DNA from 2 places in the Paraburkholderia megapolitana genome. Region 2 is predicted to be linked to the other one. Evidence: riboswitches for the same ligand, from Rfam matches in the RefSeq annotation. Region 2 holds a riboswitch; the other holds the start of a gene.

What was found. A riboswitch is a leader RNA that binds a small molecule or an ion and turns the genes downstream of it on or off. The one in region 2 is predicted to bind ZMP and ZTP.
Region 1: it holds a riboswitch for ZMP and ZTP, as region 2 does, so the genes downstream of both, FNZ07_RS20225 (tetrahydrofolate dehydrogenase/cyclohydrolase catalytic domain-containing protein) here and glyA (serine hydroxymethyltransferase) in region 2, are expected to answer to the same signal.

What each region holds. Positions count from the first base shown of each region.
Region 1 is NZ_CP041745.1:1,511,341-1,515,547, reverse strand. Features, by position in the region: gene FNZ07_RS20235 (hypothetical protein) at 1-441, opposite strand, end outside; gene FNZ07_RS20230 (GNAT family N-acetyltransferase) at 764-1,207, opposite strand; gene FNZ07_RS20225 (tetrahydrofolate dehydrogenase/cyclohydrolase catalytic domain-containing protein) at 1,224-2,072, opposite strand; ZMP/ZTP riboswitch at 2,240-2,325, opposite strand; gene FNZ07_RS20220 (DUF1501 domain-containing protein) at 2,365-3,513, opposite strand; gene FNZ07_RS20215 (DUF1800 domain-containing protein) at 3,529-4,207, opposite strand, start outside.
Region 2 is NZ_CP041745.1:707,146-711,352, reverse strand. Features, by position in the region: gene FNZ07_RS16615 (GspH/FimT family pseudopilin) at 1-201, opposite strand, end outside; gene nrdR (transcriptional regulator NrdR) at 320-811, opposite strand; gene glyA (serine hydroxymethyltransferase) at 818-2,065, opposite strand; ZMP/ZTP riboswitch at 2,234-2,335, opposite strand; gene ydfG (bifunctional NADP-dependent 3-hydroxy acid dehydrogenase/3-hydroxypropionate dehydrogenase YdfG) at 2,536-3,282, shown strand; gene ybgC (tol-pal system-associated acyl-CoA thioesterase) at 3,365-3,841, shown strand; gene tolQ (protein TolQ) at 3,996-4,207, shown strand, end outside.

The sequences.
Region 1 (4,207 bases), 800 kb from region 2:
TCCGCCATCTCTCGGGCGAAAGCAGTAAGCGTAGCGGTATCCATCCTGACCGTTCGCAACAGTGCAATCACCTTCACCGGTGTTTTTGCGTGCAGTGGGAGCATCGGTACCGGTGATGATCTGTCCGAGGTCGTGCCATGTCAGGCCGCCGTCGTTCGAGACGGCCGCTGCCATCGACATGTGGGTCTGCCCGATTGCATAGTCACAGGCAGTTTCCGCATGCACGAAGCCGAGCGTCGTTGCTCCATCGATTTCCGCATGATCCAGCCACCGCCCGCACGAATCGTAGCTTGAAGGTTTGCCCGGCCCCATGACAGTGCGTTCGGGACCACCCATATCGGCCGGATCGCGACCATCGATTGCACGGGTATCGTTGTGCGCGTCGAAACCGCGAAACTGTCTGTTCGGCAGTGCGATTTCCGTGAAGTGGTTATCGGCCATATTTGCTGCCGGGCCGCGCACTACTCGCGGAACCCCGACACGGATGTTGATACATCGCGTACAGGCGATCTGGTCCGCGGCCATCGCTACAGGTACCGACGACGCAGACTCACTCAGCGTAAGCAGCGCAAATATCAAACCGATCGCGAAAACATGGCGCGTCATAGAACGCGAAGACATATGGCACCTCTCTTCGTGACGTACACAACTCCACTCTGATGAATCGACGATCAGCGTGTAGACCCGGTACGATGGCAGAACTACACACGAAGCATGTGACACGCTTATGCCCAGGCAGGCACGTCAAACGCCTCGCGCAGCATCAACCGTTACGCTCGTCGTGCGATTTCAGGAGCACGTAGTCTCCATCCTCCGACGTGCCCGAGCCGATCTCAGTGAAGCGACATGCGCGGTAAAACGCGAGTGCCGATGTGTTGAGCACGAGACACTTCAACCGGTAGCGCAAGGTTGGCCAACGTGGCAACGCGCGTAGAAGCGCCCTGCCGACTCCTTTGCGATGATGGCTTCGCGCCACGTACAGATGGTGAATGAAGCTATCTTCCTCCCAGACCGAAATGAAGCCGACAGGATGCGACGATTCGTCTTCAGCGATCAGCAGCAATTCACCTTGTGTCTGTTCGTCGAAGTCCTCAAGCGAAAATTTTTCTGGCGCTTGCCACTCAAAAGCCTCACGGCGCCCCTGTAAAAATAGTTGTCTCAATGCCGGCCGGTCCTCGGGGATGGCGCGACGAACCTTGATCGTCATTTCGAATAGCCTCGAATCATGCAACCGGGTACGCGCGCTCGGCGGCATCGGCAGTTTGTGCAATCAGCGTGGAAATAGTCATCGGCCCTACTCCGCCAGGCACTGGCGTCACAGCAGCGCACCGCTCTATCAAACCGTCGAGATCGATATCGCCGATGCCTCCAGGATGATAGCCGGCGTCGATCACGATCGCGCCGTCGCTGATCCATTCGCTACGAATGAACTTCGGCTTGCCTACCGCACCGACGACGATTTGCGCGCGCCGGATTTCCGCCTCGAGGTTCACGGTTTTCGAATGACATAGCGTTACCGTTGCGTTTGCATTCGACAACATGAACGCCATCGGTTTACCAAGAATGGGACTGCGTCCAACGACTACAGCGCGCTTGCCCGCGACGTCGAGCTCGTAGTGCGCGAGCAAACGCATGATTCCAGCGGGCGTTGCAGATCCGAATGCGGGCTCACCGAGCGCCATCAGGCCAAAGCCGTGGCTGGTGACACCATCCACATCCTTGGCAATCGATATCCTGTCGAAGCACAGACGTTCGTCCACATGCGCGGGTACCGGATGCTGGAGCAAGATGCCGTGCACGGTCGGGTCCGCATTGAGCCGGTCGATTTCGGCGAGCACATCGGCCGTCGTTGCACTGGCTGGCAACCTGATCGCGCTCGAATCCATACCGACGCGCCTGCATGCATTGCCCTTCATCGCAACGTAGGTCGCCGATGCAGGATCGTCGCCTACCAGGATGGTGGCGAGTATGGGAGTCTGGCCGCCATTTCTTGCCTTGAGAGCAGTCACACGCCTGGACAACTCCTTTTCATACGAGGCGGCGACCGCCTTGCCGTCGAGTAGCAGGCTCATCGATTTTCTCCCTGCACGATTGCGGGCACGCGTGTCCACAAACAAGGAACACTTGCGTGCCGGGCTGAGTAAAGCGGAAATGAATGCCGATGTGCCTGATCCGGCACGGGCGGTAGAACGAGAATGGATGTGTGTGCAAGCATCGTCGGATGTCCCGGTGAGAACGATCAAGATGCCCAGGCGAACGGCGTTGCGGCGTCTACGCTTCCCGATGGTGATCCATCTTCCTTCTTCGCCAGTCACGTAGAGGCGCCATTTTACTTCAGTCTCTGCGACGCAAGGTGTGCGTCATTCAAACGCGCACAAGACCGGAGGTCGCGCGCGGCGCATTCGTCGCGCCGAACAGCGCGATTGCTGTGCGTTGGGGGTCGAGCTTCATGCTCTCGCTTGCAGCACCTGCGATCAATGCATCGAGCGCCATGGTCGGCTTCAGGTCGCGCGACTGATAAAGATCGGCGGGCCGCAGTCCGGGCCAGTCGGCGAGCACTCGCCCGCCTGTGACACTGCCGCCCAGCAACATCGCCACCGATCCCGTGCCGTGATCGGTGCCGCCGGTACCGTTTGCCGCAGCGGTACGCCCGAACTCGGTTGCGACCAGCACAGTCGTGTCGTCCCAGTGCGTGCCCAGCCCATCGCGCAGCGCGGCGAGCATCGTATCGAGCGCCTTGAGTTGTGCAGCAAGGCGCGGCGTCTGCGCGCTATGCGTGTCCCACCCACCGGTTTCGATCATTGCGATGCGCGGACCGTCTTCGCGTGACAGAAAGCCCGCTGCGAGCCGGCCGACGCTTGCGGGGTCCTGACGCGCACCGGCATCGCTCGCAAGGCCGCGTGCAGTCATCGCCGATTCCCACAACGGACGCAGTTGCGCGTCCTGCTCGTACAGTTGCGCGACGCGTGTCAGCAGATCGTCGGGCGCGGCTGGCAATGCGGACGGCGCGTACGACGCGACATCGGCGGGACCTCTCAATGCCATCGGTACGGTCGGCGCAAACGCGATGGCCGTATCGCGTGCGGGCGGCAGCAGTTGTGCGAGTCGGTTCAACCAGCCGTCCTTGACGCTATACGGCGCGTTGCCGCCGGTTTCGAGCACGTTCTGACCGTCGAAGTGTGACCGGTCGCGATACGGCGAAGCGACCGCGTGAACGAAGAGCGCCTGCTGCGCGGCGTACATCTTCGCGGTTTCCACCAGCGACGGATGCAGCGCAAACGTACCGTCGAGTTTGATCGCTGCTGCTGGATCGATCGCAAGTGCACCGCGCAGCGTCGCGTACGCAGGCTCCGCATACGGCACGACGATATTGAGGCCATCGGCCGCGCCGCGCTGGATCACGAAGACGAAGCGCTGCTCGGTACGCGCACTCGCGAACGCGATGCGCGGCGACACGAGGATCGTGCCAGCCCCTGCGGCGGCGCATCGGATGAAACTACGGCGCGACATCATGATGGTTCTCCTTTCTCATCTGCGCTGAAAGTCAGGCGACACCAGAAGCAGTGCGAGCGCGGTGGACGTACTCTCCGCTCGCGCCACGGCGCTCCGGGTGGCCTCGCTGATCGAGCCCGGCAGCAGCATGTCGCCGAGCGTGTTGGGGTCGAGTGTGTCGCCGGTGCGCGCGGCGAGTCGCTGCGCGAGTTCGACACGGCGCACCAGCGCGTCGGGCGCGGCCCAGCTCGCGGCGATGTCGTCGTAGCCGGCGGGCGATCCGGGACGCCATACCGGCTCGCCGAGCTGCGCGAGAAGAGGTGCGGCTTGCAAATTGCCGGTGTCGCGCCAGCCTAAGCCGCGTAGCGACGATATGGCCCATTCCCACGGCGTCTTGAACTTCGCCGGCGCGGGTGACCACGCTTCCGGTGTATCGAGCAACGCGCGATACACGGTCGGCAGATCGCCGCCGCTGCGCTCGAACGCGTTCGCAAGATGCGTCACCACGTGAGGCGGCGGTGTGTCCGCGACGAAGTGACAGGCGAGCTTGCCGGCGATGTGCATTGCACATGCGTGCGAACCCGCGAGATCTTTAAGGATGGCCTGAGCCTGGTCTTCACCCGGTTCGTCGTAGCGTCGACCGAGTACTACGCGCGATCCGGGCTCGTGCAACGCTGCGCGGAATATGAAACTGCCAGGTGGCGCTGCATCCGGG
Region 2 (4,207 bases):
GCGCCGCAGCGCTTCGCTGCGTGCGTAGGTGAGTGTGGAGAGCATCGCGCGCGCCCGGGCGTCGACCTGATCGCGCACGTGCCACGCGACAAACGATGGCGTAGCCAGAACCGCAAGCGCGGCAAGCAGCGAGACGACGACGAGCATTTCGGCAAGCGTGAAGCCGCCGTACGCTTGCGGCGGAAAAACATGGGGGGTCATGGGTCACTCACTCCTGACTGGTCCGAAGAACACAGTCAATCTAGCGACCCATGCGAAACGCGACAATCGACCGAACGGCCAGGTAGCGAGGGGGAGTGAGAGGAACTGAGCGGAACAGTCAGCGCTTGCGCGAAGACTTGACGGGAGCAGGAGGCGATGAAGCGCGGCGGAATTCCTCGATCACGTCCTCGAATTCGGACACGTCTTCGAAGCGTCGGTACACAGAAGCAAAGCGCACATACGCAATCGTATCGAGCGCACGCAACTCGTTCATCACGAGTTCGCCGAGCCGTTCGCTGCGCACTTCACGCTCGCCGCTGCCGAGCAGTTGATATTCGATGCGGGCGACTGCCGTATCGATTGCCTCGGCGGCGACCGGCCGCTTTCTCAACGCGAGCTGCATGCTCGCGACGATCTTGCGGCGGTCGAACTCCCTGCGGCTGCCATCCTTCTTGACGACCGCCGGCAACGCCAGTTCGGTCCGCTCGTACGTCGTAAAACGCTTGTCGCAGGCCGAACAGCGACGCCGCCGACGGATTGCCGCGCCGTCTTCCGACACGCGGGAATCCACGACCTGCGTATCGTCATGCCGACAGAAGGGGCAGCGCATGATCGCCTAGCGGTAAACCGGGAAGCGCTTCGTCAGGGCCGCAACCTGGGTACGCACGCGTTCGATCGTAGCGGCGTCTTCCGGATTGTCGAGCACATCGGCAAGCAGGTTGCCGACCTGCTCGGCTTCCGCCACGCCAAAACCGCGCGTCGTCATGGCCGGCGAGCCGAGACGAACACCGCTCGTGACGAACGGCTTTTCCGGATCGTTCGGGATCGCGTTCTTGTTGACCGTGATGTGCGCCGCGCCGAGCGCCGCTTCCGCGGCTTTACCCGTGATGTTCTTTGCACGCAGGTCGACCAGCATGACGTGGCTCTCGGTGCGACCCGACACGATACGCAGCCCGCGCTTTACGAGCGTTTCGGCAAGCACGCGTGCGTTGTCCAACACCGCCTGCTGATACGTCTTGAATTCCGGCGACAGCGCCTCCTTGAAAGCCACGGCCTTGGCGGCGATGACATGCATAAGCGGACCACCCTGGATGCCCGGGAAGATCGCCGAGTTGATCGGCTTTTCGTATTCGGCCTTCATCAGGATCACGCCGCCGCGCGGACCGCGCAGGCTCTTGTGCGTGGTGGTCGTGACGAAGTCGGCGTGCGGCACCGGGTTCGGGTAGACGCCCGCAGCGATCAGACCGGCGTAGTGCGCCATGTCGACCATCAGGTACGCGCCAACCGACTTCGCGATCTTCGCAAGACGTTCGAAGTCGATGCGCAGCGAGAACGCCGATGCGCCCGCGACGATCAGCTTCGGCTTGTGTTCCTGAGCGAGTTTTTCCGCGGCGTCGTAGTCGATGTCTTCGGCTTCGTTCAGACCGTAGCTGACCACGTTGAACCACTTGCCCGACATGTTGACCGGCGAGCCGTGCGTCAGATGGCCGCCGTGCGCGAGGCTCATGCCCATGATCGTGTCGCCCGGCTTCAGCATCGCGAAGAACACGCCCTGATTGGCCTGCGAGCCCGAGTTCGGCTGCACGTTCGCAGCTTCGGCGCCGAAGATCTGCTTCACGCGATCGATGGCGAGCTGCTCGACGATGTCCACGTATTCGCAGCCGCCGTAGTAGCGCTTGCCGGGATAGCCTTCGGCATACTTGTTGGTGAGTTGCGAGCCCTGGGCGGCCATGACGGCCGGGCTCGTGTAGTTTTCCGACGCGATCAGTTCGATGTGGTCTTCCTGACGGCGGTTTTCCTGTTCGATCGCCTTCCAGATTTCGGGATCGACGCTGGCGATAGTGCTTTCGGCTCTGTCAAACATACGGGTTCCGTTGAGTGAGTTCAGTTCAGGTTGACCGGATTGCGCGGGATAAGCGTAGCGGATACGCAGCGCTGCTGGCGGCTGGGCCAGCCTTGACATGGCGGAGAAGGAGCGCCGCACACGCGAGGCAGGACAGCCACCGGCGGCGCCAGACTACGACGCGCGGATCACGGCTGCCCAGGCGAACGGCAAAACGGCACCCTGCGCTTCACGGTGGGTTGTTCCACCTTTGAACCCAGAAGGGTTCTATCGCCAGTCACGCAGGATTGAGCGCGTTAGTTTATTGGAACCTGCACCAATAGGCAACAGCGGGCGAGCGCCAGCCGGCAACGCCCCATGCCGCTGCAAGCCCCACGGGACGGCGCTTCGGCGCCAGCGCACACGGCAGACGGGCCGCTCCTCGTCCTTGCCGCAGCGCCGCATTGGAAGTAGGCTGATGCCCTTTCCATCTTTCCGACCATGGAGCAGCAATGATCGTGTTCGTCACAGGCGCGTCCGCAGGGTTCGGCGCCGCTATTGCAAGGGCGTTCGTCAACGGCGGCCATCGGGTCGTCGCCACCGCGCGCCGCAAGGACCGCCTGCAAGCGCTCGCCGACGAGCTGGGCGAGCGCCTCCTGCCGTTCGAACTCGACGTGCGCGACCGCGCCGCCGTCGAAGCCGCGCCCGCCGCGCTGCCGCCGGAGTTCGCAGCCATCGACGTGCTGGTCAACAACGCCGGCCTCGCGCTCGGCCTGGAACCCGCCCAGCGCGCCGTGCTGGACGACTGGCAAACGATGATCGACACAAACTGCACCGGCCTTGTGCAGGTCACGCGGGCGCTGCTGCCGGGCATGGTGGAGCGTAACCGCGGGCACGTGTTCAACCTGGGTTCCGCGGCGGCCAACTGGCCGTATCCGGGCGGCAACGTCTACGGCGCGACCAAGGCGTTCGTGCGGCAGTTCAGCCTGAACCTGCGCGCCGATCTGACCGGCACCGCGGTGCGCGTCACCGATGTCGAGCCGGGGCTGTGCGGCGGCACCGAATTTTCAAACGTGCGTTTCCGCGGCGACGACCAGAAGGCGGCGAATGTCTACCAGAACGTCCAGCCGCTGACAGCCGAAGACATCGCGGAATCGATCTACTGGATCGCCACGCGGCCCGCCCACGTGAACATCAACACGATCGAGCTGATGCCGGTTGCCCAGTCGTTTGCGGGGCTGTCGGTTCATCGCGGCTGAGCGTTCGCGCCGCGCGTGCGTGTGGCGACCGGAAAAAGAACAAATCGTGACAAATCGCGAGGCGCGTCTGCGTTCCGGTAAAATGCGCGGCATGAATATGTCCAGCAGCCAGCCCGGCACGGAAATTGGCTTCACGTGGCCGATCCGGGTGTATTACGAAGATACCGATGCCGGCGGCATTGTGTACTCGGCGAATTACCTGAAGTTTTTCGAGCGTGCGCGCACCGAATGGTTGCGCGCATCCGGAATCGACCAGCGGCAACTCGCCGACGAAACCGGCACGATGTTCATCGTGTGCAGCACCGCGCTCAATTACCGGGCGCCGGCGCGGCTCGACGACCTCGTCACCGTGATCAGCAGGGTCGAGCGGCTTGGCCGCGCATCCGTCGATTTCGCGCAGGAAGCCTGGCGCGACGACACGCTGCTCGCCACCGGCAACATCCGGGTCGGCTGCGTCGAACGTGCTGCGTTCAGACCTGCCGCCATTCCTCCACCGGTGCTCGCCGCATTGCGGCGCGGACCAGCTACGACGACCGGCGTGTCAACGACAGACGACTGAACACCGTTGATACGTCGCCAGTGAACTCGTATCGATCAATGCCACACCAAGCATGGTTCGGCGAAGGATACGCCGAAGCTTCCGGTTTCCCGACCGCCAGCTTCGACGGGCCTTGCAGCCGGACGCCCCTTCCGGGACGTTACAACGAACCTCTATGAACACTACCCAAGATCTATCGATCGTATCCCTCGTTCTCAACGCGAGCCTGCTGGCCCAGGCCGTGATGGCGCTGCTGCTGCTGCTGTCGCTGTTGTCGTGGACATTCATCTTCCGCAAGTGGTTTGCGATCCGCCGCGCACGCGCGCAGACGGAGCGTTTCGAACGCGAGTTCTGGTCGGGCGGCGACCTGCAGGCGCTGTACCAGAG